DNA from 3 places in the Paenibacillus sp. Leaf72 genome. Region 2 is predicted to be linked to each of the others. Evidence: predicted binding sites of a transcription regulator. Region 2 holds the regulator's gene; each other region holds the start of a gene.
The links. The regulator LexA, encoded in region 2, represses DNA repair genes until DNA is damaged. The targets are predictions, from matches to a motif close to CGAACATATGTTCG.
Positions count from the first base shown of each region.

Region 1 (6,952 bases), on a different contig from region 2:
CTGTCCTGTCGCTGAACCTCATTACGACGTTCACGAATGTCTTTTTCAGCTTCGGTACGAAGTTTGTGGACTTCATCTTTCGCTTCCAGCACCGTTTCCTTTTTCTGCGCTTCTGCTTCTTTTTTCGCATTTTCTACGATTTGGATAGCAGCCTGCTCAGCACTGGAAATTTTGGCTTCGGCAATCGACTTTCGAATAAAATAACCAACTCCAAAGAAAATAACGCCAACAACGAGACTGATCAAGATCGTCCAAATAGGATTCATCCTCTTGTTCACCTCCTCGTTGCATTCACAAAAGCAAACGCTTGGAATGATATTTGATTTTAGTCGGTTTCCATACCGTTTTCATCTTCTAACAACTTGCCGAAAATAATCTTCTCAAATCAATTTTTGGAAGGAAAATAGATTTGATGTGGAAGGAATACAAATTCATTTTATCTTTTGGTAAAATCAATTGTCAAGCAAAAGCCCAACGTGATCTTTTTGCTTTATTGATTATGCATTCTCTTCCGCTGATTTTACTGCGGCTTTAATAATGTCTACAGGAAAGCCCCTTCGTATTAAAAAAGCTGCCAGCTTGCGTCTGCGCTCAAACGGCTCGCCTTTTATAGTTCGCCATTTTTTGGAAGCTGTAGCAATAGCTGTTTCAAGCTCCATTTCACTGTCAATTGCCGAAGTAGCGGCAAGCGCAGCTGTTTTCGACACACCCCGCTGCAGCAATTCCTGCTGAATGTAACGCCTGCCCTTCTGGCTGCTTTTCATTCGCTGAGCAGCAAATTGCATCGCATACTGTTCATCATCCACAATATGTTCCTTTTCTAAACGCTCAATGGTGTAATTAATATGATCCTCAGCAATTATTTTCCGTTTCAGATACTGCTCTATTTGCTTGCTTGTCCGCGGCTTAAAACCCAAATAATAAACCGCCATCGCATAAGCGCGATAACGCTCGTCCTCGCTGCCAATTTCCTCTATTTGCGCCTCTGTAAGAAGTTGTCCTTTAAACAGTGTATGGCGGATCAACAGATCCTCATGAACCGATAAAATCGGCTCTTCGCCTTCTGCGAATATAAGATAGCGGCTTCGATGCTTGCTGTCTTTCTCAACCGCTCTGATTTCAATCATAGGCCCTCCATGTTACGTTTTGCAACTAGTTATAAATGCTAAATAAAACAAGTTCGCCGTCCCTAGAAAGGAACGGCGTCATCATCATTCTTTATCCATTTCGCTACTAATTGAGCGTATTAGTCCAATTCAGACTCATCAAAATCGTCTTCATCCTCTTCTTCTTGACCAAGACCTGTCGCTTGAGTAGCAGTCGCTACCAAGTTGCTGGCATCACGAATTTGCTTATCAATGACGTCTGCAATATCTTCATGGTCTTTCAAAAACTGCTTAGCATTTTCCCGGCCTTGACCGAGGCGCTCGCCATTGTAAGAGAACCATGCACCGCTTTTTTGTACAATATCGAGTTCAACGCCCAAATCAACGAGCGTACCCTCTTTGGAAATGCCCTCACCGTACATAATGTCAACCTCGGCTTGCTTGAACGGCGGAGCCACTTTGTTTTTGACAACTTTAATACGTGTACGGTTACCAATCATATCATTGCCTTGCTTCAGTGTCTCAATCCGGCGGACATCAAGACGTACGCTGGAATAAAATTTCAAAGCGCGTCCACCTGGTGTCGTCTCAGGGTTACCGAACATAACGCCGACTTTCTCACGCAGTTGGTTAATAAAGATCGTAATCGTCTTCGATTTGCTGATGGCTCCGGATAGCTTGCGAAGTGCCTGTGACATTAGGCGTGCCTGCAAACCAACGTGCGAGTCACCCATGTCGCCTTCGATCTCAGCCTTAGGTACCAGTGCTGCAACAGAGTCGATAACAACAATGTCAACCGCGCCACTACGAACGAGCGCTTCTGCAATTTCCAGCCCTTGCTCCCCTGTATCTGGCTGGGAAAGCAGCAATTCATCGATATTAACGCCCAGCTTGCTTGCATATAACGGATCAAGTGCATGCTCCGCATCGATAAAGGCAGCTTGTCCGCCTGCACGTTGAACTTCTGCAATCGCATGAAGCGCAACGGTCGTTTTACCAGATGATTCCGGTCCATATACTTCAATAATACGTCCTCTCGGGAAACCCCCGATTCCAAGTGCGATATCTAAAGCAAGCGAGCCGCTCGGCACGACCTCCACTTGCATATGTGTTGATTCCCCTAGTTTCATGATAGAGCCCTTGCCGAATTGTTTCTCAATTTGACGCATAGCCATATCTAACGCAGCACGACGATCAGCCAATCAACTCACATCCTTCGTTATTTATAATATAATGATAACCTTTTTCCGACCCTTTGCCAAGCACTTTTTCGAACATACATTCGTTTTTTTTGTGAAGCCGACGGAAGGCATGCAACTTTTAAATATCTGTAACTAAACAAAAAAAACCGCAGCAAAGTTATCTTCGCCACGGTTCTTCCGTAAGTTGAGTTCAGTATACGCCCGTTTCCGGCAAAAAGCAACACCTTTCGCCAAATTTTGGTCGAAGAACTCTTATATAGTTAGTTTTGAATTGCAAGCCACAAACGGTACAGCAATGTTTTTACAGCGCGAACGCGAATAATCGTCCGGCTGCCGCTTAATTGCAATGGATAAACCATCGTCTCCTTGCCACGCTCGGCAATAGCTATATAAACAAGCCCTACCGGCTTGCCTTCACTCTCCGCAGGGCCAGCAACACCTGTTATAGACACGCCGAAATCGCTGTCTGCGAGCTGCTGCACCCGCTCAGCCATTAGCGCAGCTGTCGATTCGCTTATGGCGCCAGGAGCCCCTTCGCCCTCTAGCTGCGCAAGAGGTATGCCTAGCAGCGCATGCTTCATTTCATTCGTATACGTTACAACACCGCCCGTGTATTCCCCACTGCTTCCAGGTACGCTCGTAATCAACTCTGCTAGCAGACCGCCGCTGCAGCTCTCAGCACTAGCTAGCTTGCGTCTGCTAGCGCGAAGCAGTCTTATGACCGCCTCCTCCAGCGGAATGTCCTCTTGGGCGTATAGATGCTCTCCAATGCGTTCAATAATCTGCTCCACTGTCGCATCAATCTTGCCATCAGCCTCTGCCTGTGTGGCCGCCTTCGTCGAAACGCGAATAGCTACCTCGCCTTCCTTCGCATAAGGAGCAATTGTCGGGTCAACCTGAGCCTCGATTAGATCGAGCAGTTTAGCCTCCAAATTGGATTCCCCAATGCCTGCAAACTTCAGCAACCGCGAATAAAGCGGCTGCTCATGCCCGAGCAGCGTCCGCAGCCATTCCTTGCCCGGCCCGTCGATCATCGGCTTCATTTCCCGTGGAGGTCCCGGCAGCAGCATATAATGCGTGCCATCCTCCGTCAGAGCGTTGCCTACCGCAAGGCCCGCCGCATTGTGCAGCGGTACGCTTCCATCGATAGACAATGCCTGTCTGCGATTGCTTTCAACCATATGTACGCCTCTTGAGCTGAACAGCTCTTCGATTTTATCCATGGAAGGCTTGTGCAAGGACAAACCACGGCTCAAATAAGCAGCCAGCACATCCTTCGTCAAATCATCAAGCGTGGGCCCCAAACCGCCTGTAAACACGAGCAGGTCAGCGCGTTCTCTCGCTGTCACAATTGCTTTGCGAATACGCTCGGGGTTATCCCCGACTACGGTTTGAAAATAAACATCAATGCCTAGCGCGGCCAGCTCTTGGGACAAATACTGTGCATTTGTATTTACAATCTGTCCGAGCAGCAATTCTGTACCTACTGCAATAATTTCTGCTTTCATGCTATTCATCCTCCTTTAGGTAATGGCAGCGCCATTTCGCGATGAAATATAAGCCCATTATAGGGGTGTAACTTATAAATTTCTTATATTTTAAGCAAAAGCATCCTTCCCGAAACAGGAAAGATGCTTTTCAAAAAACGGCAAAGCGCGTTTCATCGTTATTCAACCGGTATTAGATGTTTATTTTTCACAAAATAATCAATTCCGGAATAAAGCGTAATCGCAACTGCGACCCAGCTTGCAATCAAATCAAATGGAAATGAGATGAAAGCAAATGGGAAATTGTTAAGCAAAAGCGAGATAATCATCGTAATTTGTATAGCTGTTTTCCATTTGCCCCAGTTGCTGGCCGCCATAACACTGCCCTCAAGCAGCGCAATTTGACGAAGTCCCGTAACGGCGAATTCACGGCTAATAATCAGGATGGCAATCCAGCCAGCCAGCTTATCCATCTCCACAAGGGAAATCAGAACCGCAGCCACAAGCAGCTTGTCAGCGAGAGGATCGAGAAGCTTGCCTAAGTTGGTTACGATTTTGTTCTTACGGGCGATATACCCGTCCAAACCATCCGTACTCGCTGCCACAATAAAAATAATCGCCGCAATAATCTGGTTATATGTAATGGAATAGTCATCAAATACAACTGAGCCCACATTCATATTAACGAGTAGGAAAACCATAATAATCGGCACTAAAATAATTCTAACCAGCGTGATTTTATTGGCGAGATTCATACCTCATCCTCCCCGAATAAAACAAAATCCGTCCTGCCATTGCCTATCATTGCAATCACCTGTTCTGTCATCTGCGTCTCCCCAGATCCCTTCCGCGAAACTATCTTATCAAGTATAATACATTGTTTAATCTGGTGTCAAAATGAAGAAAAACAGGTTTAACAAAGCCCCCTTCTCCCGCAAAAAGCGAAAAAAGAGGACTTCAATACCGCCACATGCGGTTAACGATAATTTGTAAATTGCAGCTCAATCGGCAAGTTAGCACCGCGCAGCAAATTCATAACAGCTTGCAAGTCGTCACGGCTTTTGCCGCTTACGCGAATTTGATCGCCTTGAATCAGGCTTTTCACCTTAAGCTTCGAATCGCGAATCAAAATATTAATTTTTTTGGAATGCTCCTGATCAATGCCCTGCTTAAGCTTTACATGCTGACGAACAGTATTCGCCGAAGCCGACTGAATTTTGCCGTAATCCATATTTTTGATCGGCACGCCGCGTTTAATCATTTTCGATTGCAAAATATCAATTACACTGTTCAATCTGTACTCATCATCAGAGACGAGAACCAGCTCTTCATTTTCCAGCTTAATGCTGCTTTTGCTGCCTTTAAAATCAAAGCGCGTCTCGATTTCACGCTCCGCCTGCTGAATCGCATTGTTTAGCTCCTGCATGTCCACCTTGGACACAATATCAAATGAACTTTCTGAAGACATGTAACTCCACTCCCCTATAAAATAGCTATTATCCGTGTTATGGCGTAGCCGAACCGGTCGCTTCCGGGCTGCCTGCATTCGCCGATGCCGCCGGATTCAACTGGATTTTTTTTGAGCCTGCACGGTCCCCATCGGGAACAAGCACGCCATCAACTGAAATCGTGACCAGATCGGCACGGCCCACATTGATATATAACGGCTGAGTCAATTCAAAGTTCAATGTCGAGCCGTCATTTGCATTTTCCGATAGCAGCGCGCTGCCTTTTGAGCCGCCTTCACGAACTTCCATCCAGCTTTTCCCGCCAGCAACCTTGATTTCCAGCTTGTGCACGGCTGTTCCTGGACCTACATCATAATGGTCGACCTTGCCGATTTTCGATGAAAAAGTAACCGTCACATCCTCCTGAATCGTCGGTGTAGGAGATGGTGTAACCGTAGGCGCAACAGCACCCGTTGACGCTCCAGCTTCCGGCGTTGGCGTAGGTGGTGCAGATTCATCGGTAATTTTCGTACCTTGATCAACCATATCAGAAGGTTTGTCTTTTTGATTAATGACAAAAATCCATACGACCGCCACAATCAAAATCAAAAATGACCACATCATCACATTAAAGCCGAGCTTGCCAATACGGTCAGAGCCGACAGACTGTACGCGTCTGGGCGGCCTTGTGGTAACAGGCTCCGTTAATGTTTCTGTAATCGTATTCGGTACTTCCTTCTCGTGCAGGCGCAGCACCTCTTCGGTATCAAGCCCTACAGCTTCGCAATAATTTTTCACAAAGGCCCGCAAGTAGAAGCTTCCCGGCAGCACGCTGTGATCGCCGCTCTCGATAGCTTCGAGGTAGCGTTTGCGAATTTTCGTCGTTTCCTGAATATCGTCAAGCGTCAGCCCGCGTTCTTCACGCGCCTTGCGGAGCAGCGCTCCAAGATTAGACATGCCTGCTTCCTCCTTTCAACTTAAAAATCATCCGAGTAATTTGCAGTAAACGATTCGTACGTAATTTCCTCATCCGGCGTATTGCGCAGCTCTATAATAATATCAAAATGGCTGTGATCGTATTGGGACTCTTTAATAAAAATATCGGGATGCTCAATGACCTTCGTCGAAGGCATAGCCATAATTTCCTGCAGCAAGGCATGATGGCGCTCATTGGAACGAATCGTGCTCACAATGCCGTCAATAATAAAAATATTATTTTCGTTCATTTCTTCTTCCGACAGCTGGCTTCTTACCGTTTGGCGGAGAAGCGTTGAAGAAACGAACGCCCACCGTTTATTTGAGCATACGCTGCCAGCGATGATGGATTCTGTTTTCCCTACGCGCGGCATGCCACGTAAACCTATTACCTGATTGCCTTCACGTTTAAACACTTCGCCAAGAAAGTCAACGAGAATACCCAGTTCATCGCGGGTAAAACGGAATGTTTTGCGATCGTCAGAATCCCGTTCGATATATCTTCCATGGCGCACAGCTAAAATATCTACAATAGTTGGCGTCCGCAGCTTGTTCACTGTAATATTATCAACTTTTTTCAGCATTTTGCCGAGCAGCACGATTTTTTCTTCATCATCGGTTTGCAGCAGCATGCCGCGCGTCCGGTCTTCTACACCGTTAATCGTCATTATATTAACTTCCAACATACCAAGCAAAGAAGCTATGTCGCCGAGCAAGCCTGGCCTGTTCTTATG
Region 1 is NZ_LMLV01000023.1:140,813-147,764, forward strand. It holds gene rny (ribonuclease Y) at 1-266, opposite strand, end outside; gene ASF12_RS19225 (RecX family transcriptional regulator) at 498-1,127, opposite strand; gene recA (recombinase RecA) at 1,247-2,308, opposite strand; gene ASF12_RS19235 (competence/damage-inducible protein A) at 2,569-3,816, opposite strand; gene pgsA (CDP-diacylglycerol--glycerol-3-phosphate 3-phosphatidyltransferase) at 3,975-4,550, opposite strand; gene ASF12_RS19245 (YajQ family cyclic di-GMP-binding protein) at 4,772-5,263, opposite strand; gene ASF12_RS19250 (helix-turn-helix domain-containing protein) at 5,301-6,200, opposite strand; gene ASF12_RS19255 (DUF3388 domain-containing protein) at 6,221-6,952, opposite strand, start outside.
Region 1: recA (recombinase RecA) is a predicted target of LexA. The motif match lies at 2,378-2,391, and genes of this name have one in related genera.

Region 2 (6,952 bases):
ACAAATATAAGGCCATCATCGGGGGTGCGTTTTCGCACCCCTAACTTGGCCCTTTGAAAATTTGGACGCACTCCATCGAAATAGGCGATTTCTCCATCCAAGATACAAGGGCCAACGCGGATCGGCTCTAATAATGCCACTATTTCCGGGAAAGTATGATTACGCGGCTCCAGCCTTCGTCCGAATAGTTCAACCCTCCCTAAACCATCTAAGCGGACCAAAGTGCGCACGCCGTCCCATTTAATTTGATAACCCCATTCGGGTCCTTGGGGAATATTGGAAGAGGTTATTGGAGCCATAGGGACAGAAGGGAGCTGCATGGTCATGATACGTTACCCTTTGCTTTGGCTGTTCTCTTTTTCTTAGTTGAGGGAGCACTTGGAGGCATGGCGGCGGATTTTGTAGCATCCAAGCTTGCTTGTAGCGCGGCCATAAGATCAATGACATTGGTCCTTCCTTCAGCTGTTGGTGCAGATACAATATCAACACTCTGTCCTGCTATTTTTTGTTGAATCAATTCAGTTAATGCGATACGGTAATCGTCCGTATATTTGGCAGGATCAAACGGTTCGCTGAGCTGTTCTACCAGCATCTTAGCCATATCGAGCTCTTTATCATTAATCGTTGTTTGCACAGGTATGTTAGGAACCTGGGATATGGCCCTAATCTCGTCTGGAAAAAACATCGTTTCCAAACATAAGCAATTTCCCACTACTCTGACAGCTGCTAGGCTGCTTTTACTGCGAATAGATATTTTGGCTATGCCGATTTTTCCAGTTTGTTTTATGGCTTCAAGCAACAAGTTATATGCGCCAGCACCTGCCATGTCAGGGGAAAGGTAATAGGCTTTTTGATAATAGACCGGGTCAATTTCGGCCAAGTCTACAAAATCAAGAATCTGAATAGTTTTGGCGGAATCAGGCTTGATAGCTTCAAGCTCTTCTTCTTTGACAATTACATACTTACCTTTTTCATACTCAAATCCCTTAACGATCTCTTCCGGACTAATCTCCTTATTGCAATGACGGCATGTCTTAGCGTAATTAATCGGCATGCCGCACTCTTTATGGAGACTGCGAAATGATATATCCTTGTCTTCCGTTGCAGAGTGCATTTTGATCGGCACGTGCACCAACCCGAAACTAATAGCGCCTTTCCAGACGGTATGCATAATAATTTCACGCTCCCTTTTTTATTTAAGGTTGCACTGTTTTTGGAAAGATATTCGTAACAATCAGTTGGTTATAAAAATCATAATATGGATTGTTTTTTATGTGGAGGTTCTTTATGATCGTGTATTTCCGTCAGGTATTAAAATTCTGTCTTGCCAACAGAGTTGCGATCATGCAATGATGAAAGTAATAAATTTGAAAACCAAAATTTAAAATAAAAGATGGTGGCGCTATAAATGGAGACAGCGAGTTATTTGCTTTTTAGCATATTGGATGCAATTGCGATGGTTGTATTGATGATTAAATCGTATAGGCAGCCACTTGCAGCATATAAATGGAATGTCCTTTTTATTTGCATTGGGGTGGCCGGTTGGTCATATGCAGTCCGGGTTGTGGTTGGGTTATCACCATACATAGATATATTTGGGCAATTTTTAATCTTCGCAGCGTTTTTTCGGTATTCACTTAAAATTAGACTTGTTTATTCTGGTTTGATGGTAGCGGTAGGTTATGCCGCCTATGTATGTATTCAGTTTCCGATCTATTTTGCCGTGACAGCGTTAGGTGTTAGCGATGTTGTTGCTCAGAATACAGGAGGGAACGGGGTTATTGCGATTCAATTTTTCACAGACGCTGCTTCGTTGGCGGTCGGATGGCTGATTACAGTATTTAATTACGGATTTACTTTTATCGTCATTCCTCCGCATGATTTAAGCCGCAAGGAAAAACTATTTACCGGAACGAACGGAATGCTTGCAATATCTACATTAGCTGCTGTAGCCATAATCACGACATCTTTATTTTTGACCGTTCATTACGACGCAGCCTTGTACGCTTACCCCCTAGTATTATTGATACTTGGCACCCTATATTTCCTCTCTAGAAGGAGAGAATCAGAGGATGATAGAGTTTATATCACAAAGAATGGCGCTTTTCATAAAAAGGTTAGATCCTGAGGGCAGCGTATCTGTAGAAGTGATGGCCTATTCTTTGGGTAATCGGATTTGTTCTGCAACTATAATCGCTGTTACATTGATTATTGGGATTGCAACTGAATCATTTATACAGACTTTAATTGGTCTAGTGGCTTTTTGGACTCTGAGGAAGTTTACTGGAGGCTTTCATTTTAAGTCCTTAACAACGTGTGTGATTGTCTCAACTTGCCTTTTATCTATAATTCCACATATTGTCTTAAGTGGTACAGTCATGATAATATTGATATTGTTGAGTTTAACGTTATTGATTTGCTGGAGTAGGGGCAGTGAAAGGAACTTACCTTTGTTGCTCATTTTGTCAAATATATTTTTTCAATCAGATGTAGTTACTTTAGTTTTTTTCGCTCAGATGGTATTGGTATCCATTCATCAAAGGGACGGAGGTGCTGAATATGATGCAAAAACTAGCGCGTAAAATTGCAGAAAAACTGCAAAAAGACGCTGAGCGTTCCGTCGCAAGTGGAAATCGAAAAGGGTTCATTGGGGCTCAACCTATCCCAAAAGAACTTCGTAAGTAGAGTGGATATCATATGGATCTAATGACTGAGATTCTAGGACAACGAATTTATGATGGGGAAATCGATGGAGATCAGTTTGATACATTCAAATTAGGTGAAGTTTTTTTTGTAGATATATTCCAACCCAAAAAAAACTATCACATTCCGAGATTCCATACCACTAAGGGCCTTTTTACATTCATAACGACACTTGAAGCATGCAAACAAATATTTTTGCCATTGGGATTTGTTGCGCTGGATGTTAACAACCTAGTGAACGTAGAGCATATTCGAGAGGTTACTAAAACATTTTACGCAATAACTGCGCATTTCGAAGGTGGTTATACAGCAAACGTAGCTAAAGGAAAACTACCTTTAGTGGAACACTTACTAAAAAAGGGCTGAATCCAGAAATGGGTTAGCTCTTTTTTAATACACATTTTCATTATTATGTCAATAAAAATCGATACTAGTATCGAACGATTAAATATTTCGACAAAAAACGACAAAACGTATTAGTATCCTGTGTTATATTAAAAATGTAAAACAGAGGGAAACAAATATCATTATAGAGACAGAAAGATATTAAAGCAGGAATGATCGAGTTCCAGGCAGCGGGGAGATAAAGCCGCATTCATTTTCGTCTCACAGTCCAGCGAATTGAAATTAGTTTCACTCCGCTATACTGTTGATTACGGGATGTTGAGCTCTTCCTCGCTGGGTTCGATCAGATCCATGACATCAAATGAATGATGAAACAATAGCATACATACCGGTAACCGACTGTAAATTTGGAGAGGGCTGACACGAGTATTACTGATGAAGATATCAGTAGTGCTATGTGTTAGCCTTTTTATATGGTGTTAGTTATTGTGAAAATCGATACTACTGATTGTGATGAAACAAAGTTAAGTAAAGTGAGTAGACTGATAACTTTTATGTATTTTTCATTATTAGGTACAAATTCCTATTATATATGCCGATATAAGGTATATTATGTTGAACAAAGGGGATCTAAATATGGCAAAACGTAGAAGGAAGAAAGAGGAATTGGACCCGGTACAAGCATTTGTGCTGCTACTTATGCTGGGTGCTGGTTTTGGTGCCTATAAGCTTACAAATTCTTTTATTTTTGCGGGTGTTGCATTTGGTGCGGTTATGATGTTGTATGCAATTGTAGCGATATCAATTGCTCGCAAACGTAATGAACGCCTTAAGCGTTCCGGTATCGCAGAAATAGATAAGATGGAGGGCCGACAGTTCGAGAAGTATCTTGGACATCTTTTAGAGGCTCATGGCTATAAGGTAACGGTGACGCAGGCAGCAGGAGATTTCGGGGCAGATCTTGTTATAGCAAAAGGCGCGCAAAGGGTGGTCGTTCAAGCTAAACGTTATAGTAAAAATGTCGGGATTAAGGCTGTTCAAGAAGCACAGGCTTCTATCGCACATTATTCGGCAAATGAGGCATGGGTCATTTCCAACAGTGGATATACAGAAGCTGCAATCACCCTAGCAAAATCAAATACAGTTCGGCTTATTGATCGAGCAGAGCTCATTGAAATGATTTTGAAGATCAATGCCAATAGATCAATTCCAACACCACATACCGACACAGAACAAAACAATACTGAGAAAATGATTACGAAGCAAATAAGGACAGAAGTAGCATGTGCAAAATGTGGCCAGCCATTAGTTCGTCGTAAAAGTGCGCGTGGAGAGTTTTTGGGTTGTTCAAGCTTTCCTAAATGTCGTCATACCGAGGCAGTCTGAGTAGGAAGACCGAGAGCTGAAAAAATCCTCTGCCTAAATTAAAAAGCTGCATCCAACCCGTTTCTAGTGCGGTCAAGGATGCAGCTTTATTCAAGTATGAAGGGTATGAAATTTCAACGATTAATGAAAATCCCGGAACAAGCCGATGACTTTGCCTAAAATCGTAACGTTCTTCAGGCGGATAGGTTCCATGGTTACATTTTCCGGTTGGAGACGGATATGATCCTTCTCGCGGTAAAAGGTTTTGACTGTTGCTTCATCGTGCTCAGTCATGGCGACCACAATATCACCGTTAGTAGCGGTCTGCTGCTGGCGTACAATAACGTAGTCGCCGTTATGTATGCCGGCTTCAATCATGCTCTCGCCAATGACATTAAGAATGAATACATCATCATCTCCTACGTAATGGGAAGAGATGGGGAAATATTCTTCAATATTCTCAGTAGCGGTAATCGGCACACCGGCAGTAACTTTACCGACGATCGGTACATGGGTAACAGCAGGACGGATAATCCCGTCGACATCTTCCTGATCCAAAATCTCGATAGCGCGAGGTTTAGTTGGATCGCGGCGGATAAGCCCTTTCTTCTCCAGACGGTCCAGATGACCGTGTACAGTCGAGCTTGAAGCAAGTCCAACTGCTTCTCCAATTTCACGTACGGAAGGCGGATAACCCTTCTCGCGAACTTCGTTCTTTATAAATTCCAGAATCGACTGCTGGCGATTGGAAGCTTTGGACAACACGATCACTCCAGTTCACGCACTCCATGATGAGTGCGACATGAATTTTGATTGAAACTTTGATCCATGCACTTCATTCGAAGTGCAATATGAGTATTTATTTCTCAAATTATAACATGGAACCGCCGTTCGTACAAACATAAGTTCCTAAAAACAAAAGTTCGCATTGTCTGTTGACCACAAACAAATGTTCGTGTTAATATCGAAACAGAACAAACGTTTGGGAGTGAGGGCAATGATCATTTATCCAGAATCCTATCAATCTATTTTCTCAGAGAAAGCGCCTGTTAAGGCGGCAAAGATGAAATGGCAAATCAGCATGGCTGGATTTAGCAACTATGCTTTGAAGTTGGCGGTGTGTCTGACTCTGTTTATCGTATTGTTTTCTGGTTTTTTATTGGTGCGCACAGAAGCTTCAGTGAATCATGTTGCGCCAGCGTCTGCTGGAGAACAGACGGTAGTGGTTGCGCAAGGCGATACATTATGGGAGCTTGCACGTAAATACTCGGACAGTTCTGATGATATACGCTGGTCCGTTTATCAAATACGGGAACGCAACCAGCTGTCGTCGCCAGATATATGGCCTGGGCAGAAGCTGGTCATTCCTTCTCCATAGCTTCATTAAGAAGCATGCCTCTATACTATACGCAAGCTGTTTGCATGACGGAAATCATGTAGCTGTTCTTCGTAACTTTTGAAGCGTGAATACTCGACCTAAATACAGAATAGATCGGAACAATGATAGCATTATCGTTGTACGATCTATTCTGTATTTAATTATAGCCCCATTTTCTTGAAATATAGGAAAGGATATGATTTTCTCATCCATTCTCTATATTTCTCGGACTGAAACGCGCTGCGCCGCCAAAGGACGGCGACAGCCGTTTCACCTTGACAACAGCGTATTGGTAATGTCAAAGTAGAAAGAGTTTGGGAAAAGTACAGCAAGTGAGGTGAGCAATCAATGGAAGAGCTTATTGCCAGAATTAATGAATTATCCCGTAAAAATAAAACAGTCGGTTTGACGCCCGAGGAACTGACGGAACGGGCTGAGCTGCGCAGTAAATATATGGAGCAGTTTAAAAGCAATTTTCGCCAACAGCTTGATACGATTAAATTCGTAGAAGATGAAGAGAGTGAAGCGGGAGACGAGAAGCCACAGCATTAATTATTTTAATGGGAGAGGCGGTCATCATTTTATGAAATACCAACTGCTTGGACGTAGTGGACTAGCTGTTTCTGAACTTTGTCTTGGAACGATGACATTTGGCAATACAACGAATGAGCAGGATTCGCTTGAGATGATCAATCGTTTTGTGGAGCGCGGCGGCAATTTTCTCGATACGGCGAACGTTTATGTAAGCGGACGCTCTGAAGAGATCGTCGGAAAAGCGATTAAAGGCCGTCGTTCTGAGATGGTTGTTGCTACAAAGGTTAGAATGACAACATCTCCTGATATTAATGGAGTAGGGCTGTCCCGCAAGCATATTATGGACGGCGTGGAAGCGAGCCTCAAGCGACTGCAAACCGATTACATTGACTTGTATCAGGTTCATGTATGGGATCATGCTACGCCGATTGAAGAGACGCTGCGGACGCTCGATGATCTTGTCACATCAGGCAAGGTGCGTTACATCGGCTGTTCTAACTTTTTTGCATGGCAGCTTATGAAATCTTTGGCATGGAGCGATGCTAATAGGTATGTACGCTTTGTTTCGCTGCAGCCTCAATATAGCCTCGTTAGTCGCCAGATGGATCGCGAAATGATGTCGCTTTG
Region 2 is NZ_LMLV01000031.1:437,268-444,219, reverse strand. It holds gene ASF12_RS25340 (ATP-dependent DNA ligase) at 1-326, opposite strand, end outside; gene ku (non-homologous end joining protein Ku) at 323-1,171, opposite strand; gene ASF12_RS25330 (hypothetical protein) at 1,409-2,128, shown strand; gene ASF12_RS36675 (accessory gene regulator B family protein) at 2,073-2,582, shown strand; gene ASF12_RS36210 (hypothetical protein) at 2,560-2,685, shown strand; gene ASF12_RS25325 (LytTR family transcriptional regulator DNA-binding domain-containing protein) at 2,698-3,069, shown strand; gene ASF12_RS25320 (restriction endonuclease) at 3,685-4,434, shown strand; gene lexA (transcriptional repressor LexA) at 4,555-5,175, opposite strand; gene ASF12_RS25310 (LysM peptidoglycan-binding domain-containing protein) at 5,411-5,791, shown strand; gene ASF12_RS25305 (DUF896 domain-containing protein) at 6,140-6,343, shown strand; gene ASF12_RS25300 (aldo/keto reductase) at 6,375-6,952, shown strand, end outside.

Region 3 (6,952 bases), on a different contig from region 2:
TTCCGGCTGTAGAGCCGGTGCGGAGCTGGCGCGAGCTGGTCAAATCGATTGCTTCCTATGATTTAGTTTTGTTTTGTTATGAACGCGAAGGCGATGCAGCGGAAGGCGTGGGTATTAGGCAGGCGCTGAATAGCTGGAGCTCTAACAGAGGGAGCGATACTTCAGCTCCGAGCGTATTGCTAATGGTAGGGCCGGAGGGCGGCTTTACCGAGCGTGAAGCAGATGAGGCAGAAGCAGCAGGAGCCATCATTGTCGGCCTCGGCAAAAGGATATTGCGGACGGAAACCGCAGGTATCGTCGGATTGACATGCTTGCTGTATGAAGCCGGAGAAATGGGAGGAGTATAACAACATGCCATCGGTTGCATTTTATACATTAGGCTGCAAAGTGAATTTTTACGACACAGAAGCGATATGGCAGCTGTTCAAAAATGAAGGCTACGAGCAGGTCGATTTCGAAGCGACCGCTGATGTTTATTTAATCAACACCTGTACGGTGACCAATACAGGCGACAAGAAGAGCCGCCAAATTATTCGCCGCGCAGTGCGCCGCAACCCGGATGCCGTTATAGCGGTAACCGGCTGCTACGCGCAGACGTCTCCAGCTGAAATTATGGCGATTCCCGGCGTCGATCTCGTTATCGGTACGCAGGACCGTGAGAAAATTATGACATTTGTCGATCAAATTCATGCGGACCGCCAGCCGGTCAACGCTGTTCGCAACATTATGAAGACGCGCGAATTCGAGGAACTGGATGTGCCGGATTTTGCCGAGCGCACACGGGCGTTTCTAAAAATTCAGGAGGGCTGCAACAACTTCTGCACCTTCTGCATCATTCCATGGTCGCGCGGGCTGTCCCGCAGCCGGGAGGCGCACAGCGTTGTTGAGCAGGCGAAGCAGCTGGTTGCGGCAGGCTATAAGGAAATCGTGCTTACGGGCATTCACACAGGCGGATATGGCGACGATTTGGATAATTATCGTCTAAGCGACCTGCTGTGGGATCTGGATCATATTGAAGGGCTCGAGCGGATCCGCATCAGCTCGATCGAAGCAAGCCAGATCGATGAGGCGATGATTGATGTGCTGAATCGGTCCACGAAAATGTGCCGCCATCTCCATATTCCACTGCAGGCCGGCGAAAACTCCGTGCTGAAGCGGATGCGCCGCAAATATACGACGGAGGAATACGCGGCAAAAATCAAGCGTATTCGCGAGGTTATGCCGGGCGTAGCTATTACAACGGACGTCATCGTTGGTTTCCCTGGCGAAACGGACGAAATGTTCGAGGAAGGCTTTCGCTTTATGGAGGAGCTGGGCTTCTCGGAAATGCACGTGTTCCCTTACTCCAAACGGACGGGTACACCGGCAGCGCGCATGGAGGATCAAGTGGATGAAGAACTTAAGAACGAACGCGTTCACAAGCTGATCGACTTGTCCGAGCGCATGCAGCTTGCCTATGCAGAGAAGTATGTAGGCGCTGTGCTTGATATTATTCCAGAGCGCGACTACAAGGGAGCTCCAGGAACGGGATTCGTTATGGGCTATTCCGACAACTACATTCAAGTGGTATTCAACGGCTCCGAGGACTTAATCGGCAAGCTGTGCCGCGTTAAGGTTACGGAAGCTGGCGTCAATGAATGCCGTGGCCAGCTTGTGCGAGTGCTGGAAGGCGAAGCGCAGGCGCTTCGCGGCTCCGAAACTCACAGCTTCGTGCTGGAGCTGGATGATGAGCAAGATCAGCAAGCTGCCATTCATACAACAGCGGAAGCACTGAGAGCATAACAAAAGGCCATACATTAGGCTTGAATTTCGGCCGCTGGCTTCGCTAGGAGGAAGCGGCTGGAGTTTTCGCTATTGCGATATGATGTCAATCAGGCAAGGGGGAAACAGGTGTGAAGGAAATATCAGCAGGAGGCGTCGTCTACCGCCGCACGGAGGAAGGCAAGCTGCAAATTCAGCTTATTCAGGATCGTTATGGCAAAGTATCGCTTCCCAAAGGCAAGATGGAGGCAGGCGAAACCGTTGAGCAGACCGCATTGCGGGAAATTGCTGAGGAAACGGGGCTTCAGGGCAATATCATAGCACCTATTGACCAAATTAAATATCAGTACCAGCATGATACCTATGGTACGGTCGATAAAGAGGTTCACTATTACCTGGTTGAAGCCATCGGCGGCGATTTGCAAGCTCAAGTAGAAGAAATTCGCGGAGTGGATTGGTTCGAGCCGCTTGATGCATGGAGACGTCAGAAGCAATCGGGCTATGACAACAATAATCGGATCGTCTCCGGTGCATTAGAGCTGCTGGGCATACCATTTACATAGTTTTATGGTGCAGCATTGGAAGGTTAATCTTGGCGGGACATTCGTCGCAGCGCTGGCAAATAGCAGAGCGGCAGGGCAAGCAGCGAGCTGAAAATATTAAACAGCGTTTGCGCATGGGCAATTTGCGCCGCTGGAGCTGCGGTCAGCCAAGCTGATAGTCCAGCAAGCAAGCCGACAAACGGCATAAAGAGCAGCGCGCCGCCGACATTCAGCGTTATATGGGCGAGCGCAACGAATTGACCCGCGCGCGATCCGCCAATAGAGGCGAGCAGCGCAGTGACGCAGGTGCCGATGTTTGCGCCTAGCACAACGGCGATGCCAACCTCAAGCGGCATCGCTCCGATTGCCGCAAAACCCATAATAATGGCTATGACAGCTGTGCTGCTATGCACGGCTGCAGTTAGCACCGCGCCGGCGGCCAGCCCCCACCAGAGGCTGTCCGCCGTTTTGCTCATAAACCAGTCAAACATGGCGCTTTGCTTAATGTCTGGGCCAACGCTTTGCATCATTGCCATGCCGGCGAGCAGTATGCCGAAGCCCAGCGTGGCAACAGAAGCGGAACGAATCGTGTTTAGCCAGCCGCCAGTCCGCAAGGCGGGGATAAGCTGCAGCTCGCCGAGCAGTGCAGTCAGCAGCCAGGCGGAGACGGAGAGGATGAGCAGCGGCATTGTGAGACGCTCAAGGCTAAGCCCAAGCAGCTCCGTCGTCAGGCAGGTGCCGATGTTGGTGCCAAGAATAATGCCGAGCGTTCGCGGAAAGGTGAGCAGACCGGCATTGACGAGACCTATAGAGATGACGGTTACGGCTGTGCTGCTCTGAAGAAAAGCAGTAGAGATGGCGCCAGCCGCCAGTCCGTGAATGGGCGTAGCGGTAAAACGCTGCAAAATACGATTCAATTGCGTTCCTGCAAGGCGATGCAGCGCCAGCTCCATCAGCTTCATGCCGCTTAAGAACAAGGCAAAGCCGATTGCAATCGGCAAAATAATAGAATGAAGCATGGACTGAATCTCCTTTTCTAAAAACGAGTGACAGGTGTATGACAGGTGTACCCATACATATATGCAGCAAACAAGACAAGCATGACAAGCATGAGAGAGGTTGGTTTTGCCATTATGACGAGAGCAAGGATAGCGCTGCAGCGCGGGCGCAAAAAACGTTTGGAGCAGGGCCACCCCTGGGTATATGCAAGCGAGATTGATAAAATGGAAGGCACCGCAGAGCCGGGCGGCTTGGTTGATGTAGTCAGCCACCAAGGACGTTATCTGGCGACGGGCTATTGGAATCCAAAATCGCAAATTACGGTGCGCATTGTTTCGTACAAGCCGCTGGAGGCGATGGATGCTGCTTTTTTCCAAGAGCGCTTCCAGCAGGCGAAGGAGCATCGCAGCCGTTTTGTGCCGGATCAGGATTGCAGGCTCGTATACGGAGAAGCTGATTTCCTGCCAGGGTTGACTGTAGACCGCTTTAATGATGTGCTGGTTATCCAATTGCTGACACTTGGCATGGACATTCACCGCGATGCGATCATTGAAGCGCTTATCGAGGTGTTTGAGCCGCACGGCATTTATGAGCGCAGTGATGTCGGCGTCAGACAGCTGGAGGGCTTAGAGAAGCGTACAGGCGTGCTGTACGGGGAATGCCCGGCCATATTGGAGATTGAAGAGAACGGGCTTAAGCTTGAGGTTGATATAGTCGAAGGTCAGAAGACCGGCTATTTCTATGATCAGCGTGAAAATCGCGCCTCCATCGCTCCGCTGATGAAGGGCTGGGGCCACCGCAGCGGCATTAAACTAATGCCGAAGCCTGCCGAGGACAGCAGCGCGAGTGCAGAGACAGCGGGGGAACTCGTTCCAGTCAATGCCAATGGCAAAGAGGTGACCTTCCCCTACTGGGATGGTGCGACGGTGCTGGAATGCTTTGCGCATACGGGCAGCTTTACCTTGCATGCCTGCAAATACGGAGCGAAGAAAGTGACCTGCTTGGACATTTCCGAGCATGCGATTGATACGGCGCGCCGCAATGTGGAACGTAACGGCTTTACCGATCGCGTACAATTCGTCGTAACCGATGCTTTTGATTACTTGAGACTGCAAACGAAGGGGCTGGAGGAGCGTTTGGAGCGCAGCCGTGCAGGCACGGATACGTCCAAGCCGATCAGCGGCGGCGGCCAAACCTGGGACGTTGTCATTTTGGACCCTCCGGCGTTTGCCAAAACAAAAAATGCGGTAGCAGGTGCTGTCCGCGGCTATAAAGATATTAATTTGCATGGCATGAAGCTGGTAAATGAAGGCGGCTATCTGGTGACGGCGAGCTGCTCATACCATATGCGTCCTGATTTGTTTCTGGAGACGATCCAAGAGGCCGCAGCTGATGCAGGCAAGCTGCTCCGGCTTGTGGAATGGCGGGCGGCGGGCAAGGATCATCCGCAGCTGCTTGGCGTAACAGAAGGGCATTACTTGAAATTTGCCATCTTTGAGGTGCGCAGCAAATAACGGAAACCTCTTGAACGGCGAGTGTGCTTCTTGCTCGTTCAAGAGGTTTTTTTGCCAAATATTTAAGAACGTATGTTTGAAGGACTCGTGAAAAGTCGCGGCGGGTATGGTAGTATGGTTGATAATAGACAGGTTACGGAAGGAAGGGCTGCAGGATGCCGCTTCAATTAGTGCTGGGCCGCTCGGGAGCGGGAAAAACGACATATTGCCTGGATGCGATTCGCGGCAGGCTGAGCGCTGACCCGGATGGGCCTCCGCTTATTTTGCTCGTGCCGGAGCAGGCGACCTTCCAGTCCGAGTACACGTTGCTTCGCGGCAGCGGATTGCAGGGAATGATTCGGGCGCAAGTGCTGAGCCTTCGCAGGCTTGCTCTTCGCGTTATGCAGGAAACTGGCGGTACCGCGCTCATTCCAATCGGCGACGAAGGCAAAAACATGCTGCTGTACAAAATCGTGCAGCGTCTGGGCGATCAATTGGAGCTGTTCGAGCATGGTGCTGGAAAGCCTGGTTTCATTGAGCGTCTGGGCGAGCTGTTGACGGAATGGAAGCGATATGGCATTAATCCGGCGATGATTGCAGAGCGCAGAGAAGAGGCTGCTTCTGCTTTGCAGGACTCGGCGCTGCTGAAGCGCAAGCTGCATGACTTGCAGCTGGTATACGAAAGGCTGGAGGAAGAGCTCGCCGGGCAGTATGTCGATTCGGAGGATTATTTGGTCTATCTGTCAGCGGGGCTGTCTCAATTTTCAACGATACGGGACACCGAAATTTGGATTGACGGCTTTAATGGCTTTACGCCAAAAGAATATGCCGCGCTTAGCTCGCTTATAAGCATGGCGAAGAAAGTGACGATTACGCTTAAGCTGAATCGGGCATATGCGGCTGGAGAGCGGCCAGTTGAGCTGGATTTGTTTTACCCTACAGCGGATGCGTATGTAAAGCTGAGGGAACTGGCGGAGGGCTTAGGCGTTGCGCTGCTGGAGCCGATTGTGCTCGGCGGTACAAGCAATGCTGCCTGCGAAGCGCCGGGCAGGTTCAGCAGCAGCCCGATGCTGGCTCATTTGGAGCGCCACTACGGAGGACGGGCACAAATGGCGCTTCCAAATCCGGCAATGCTCGATGCAACCAGCCCATTATGCGGCATATCGCTGCATGCGGCGGCAAATCGGCGAACCGAGGTGGAGCTGCTGGCGCGCGATATGCTGCGCAGAGTCAGGGAAGAGAGCCTAAGCTGGCGTGATATGACGGTTATGGTGCGCAATGCGGGGGATTACAGCGACTATATCGAAGCAGCGTTTCAAGAATACAGCATCCCCTATTTCCTTGATCAGAGGCACACGACCGTCCATCATCCGCTGGTCGAGTTCATCCGCTCAGCATTGGAGACGGTGCTTCATAATTGGAGCTATGAGGCGGTATTCCGCTGCATTAAGACCGAGCTGCTGTTTCCGCTTGATGGAAGCATTCCCCGCGACCAATTTGATTGGCTGGAAAACTTCGTCTTGGCGGCGGGCATCGATGGCTGGAAGTGGCTGGATGAAAAAAGATGGCGTCCATTCATCATCGAGTCGCTGGAGGAAGAGCAGGATGCAGCGGCCAATGCGCCATCGCAACGTGCGAAGGCGGAGTTTGAGGCGGTCATGGCCGCGCGCGGTGTAATCGTTCCTCCTTTGCAGCAGTTTGGCAAAGAGCTGGAGAAAGCTTCGAATGTTACCATGATGTGTGAGGCGCTATATCGCTTGCTTGAGCATACAGGGGTTGCGGAACGTCTGGAGCGCTGGAGCCGCGAGGATAGCGAGGCTGGCCGAGTACAGCGCTCACGCGGTCATCGCCAGCTGTGGGATGGAGTCATGAATTTGCTTGACCAATTAGTAGAGCTAGTTGGTAATGAACCGCTGTCCGCCGATATTTTCGTTGGCATGCTTGAGACAGGCTTGGAAAGCCTCAAATTAGGTGCCATTCCGCCTGCTCTTGATCAGGTGCTGGTGGGCAGCATGGACCGTACGCGTTCCAGTCAGGTGCAGGTCTGTTACGTGCTGGGAGCTAATGATGGCATCATGCCGACGCGTTTTCAAGAGGATGGCGTGCTGACGGACCAGGAGCGGGAGCGGCTGGCTGAAGAAGGCTTGGTCATGGCGC
Region 3 is NZ_LMLV01000001.1:691,042-697,993, reverse strand. It holds gene ASF12_RS03075 (RsmE family RNA methyltransferase) at 1-347, shown strand, start outside; gene mtaB (tRNA (N(6)-L-threonylcarbamoyladenosine(37)-C(2))-methylthiotransferase MtaB) at 352-1,782, shown strand; gene ASF12_RS03065 (NUDIX hydrolase) at 1,893-2,324, shown strand; gene ASF12_RS03060 (Na/Pi cotransporter family protein) at 2,348-3,322, opposite strand; gene ASF12_RS03055 (class I SAM-dependent rRNA methyltransferase) at 3,437-4,816, shown strand; gene addB (helicase-exonuclease AddAB subunit AddB) at 4,972-6,952, shown strand, end outside.
Region 3: addB (helicase-exonuclease AddAB subunit AddB) is a predicted target of LexA. The motif match lies at 4,882-4,895, and genes of this name have one in related genera.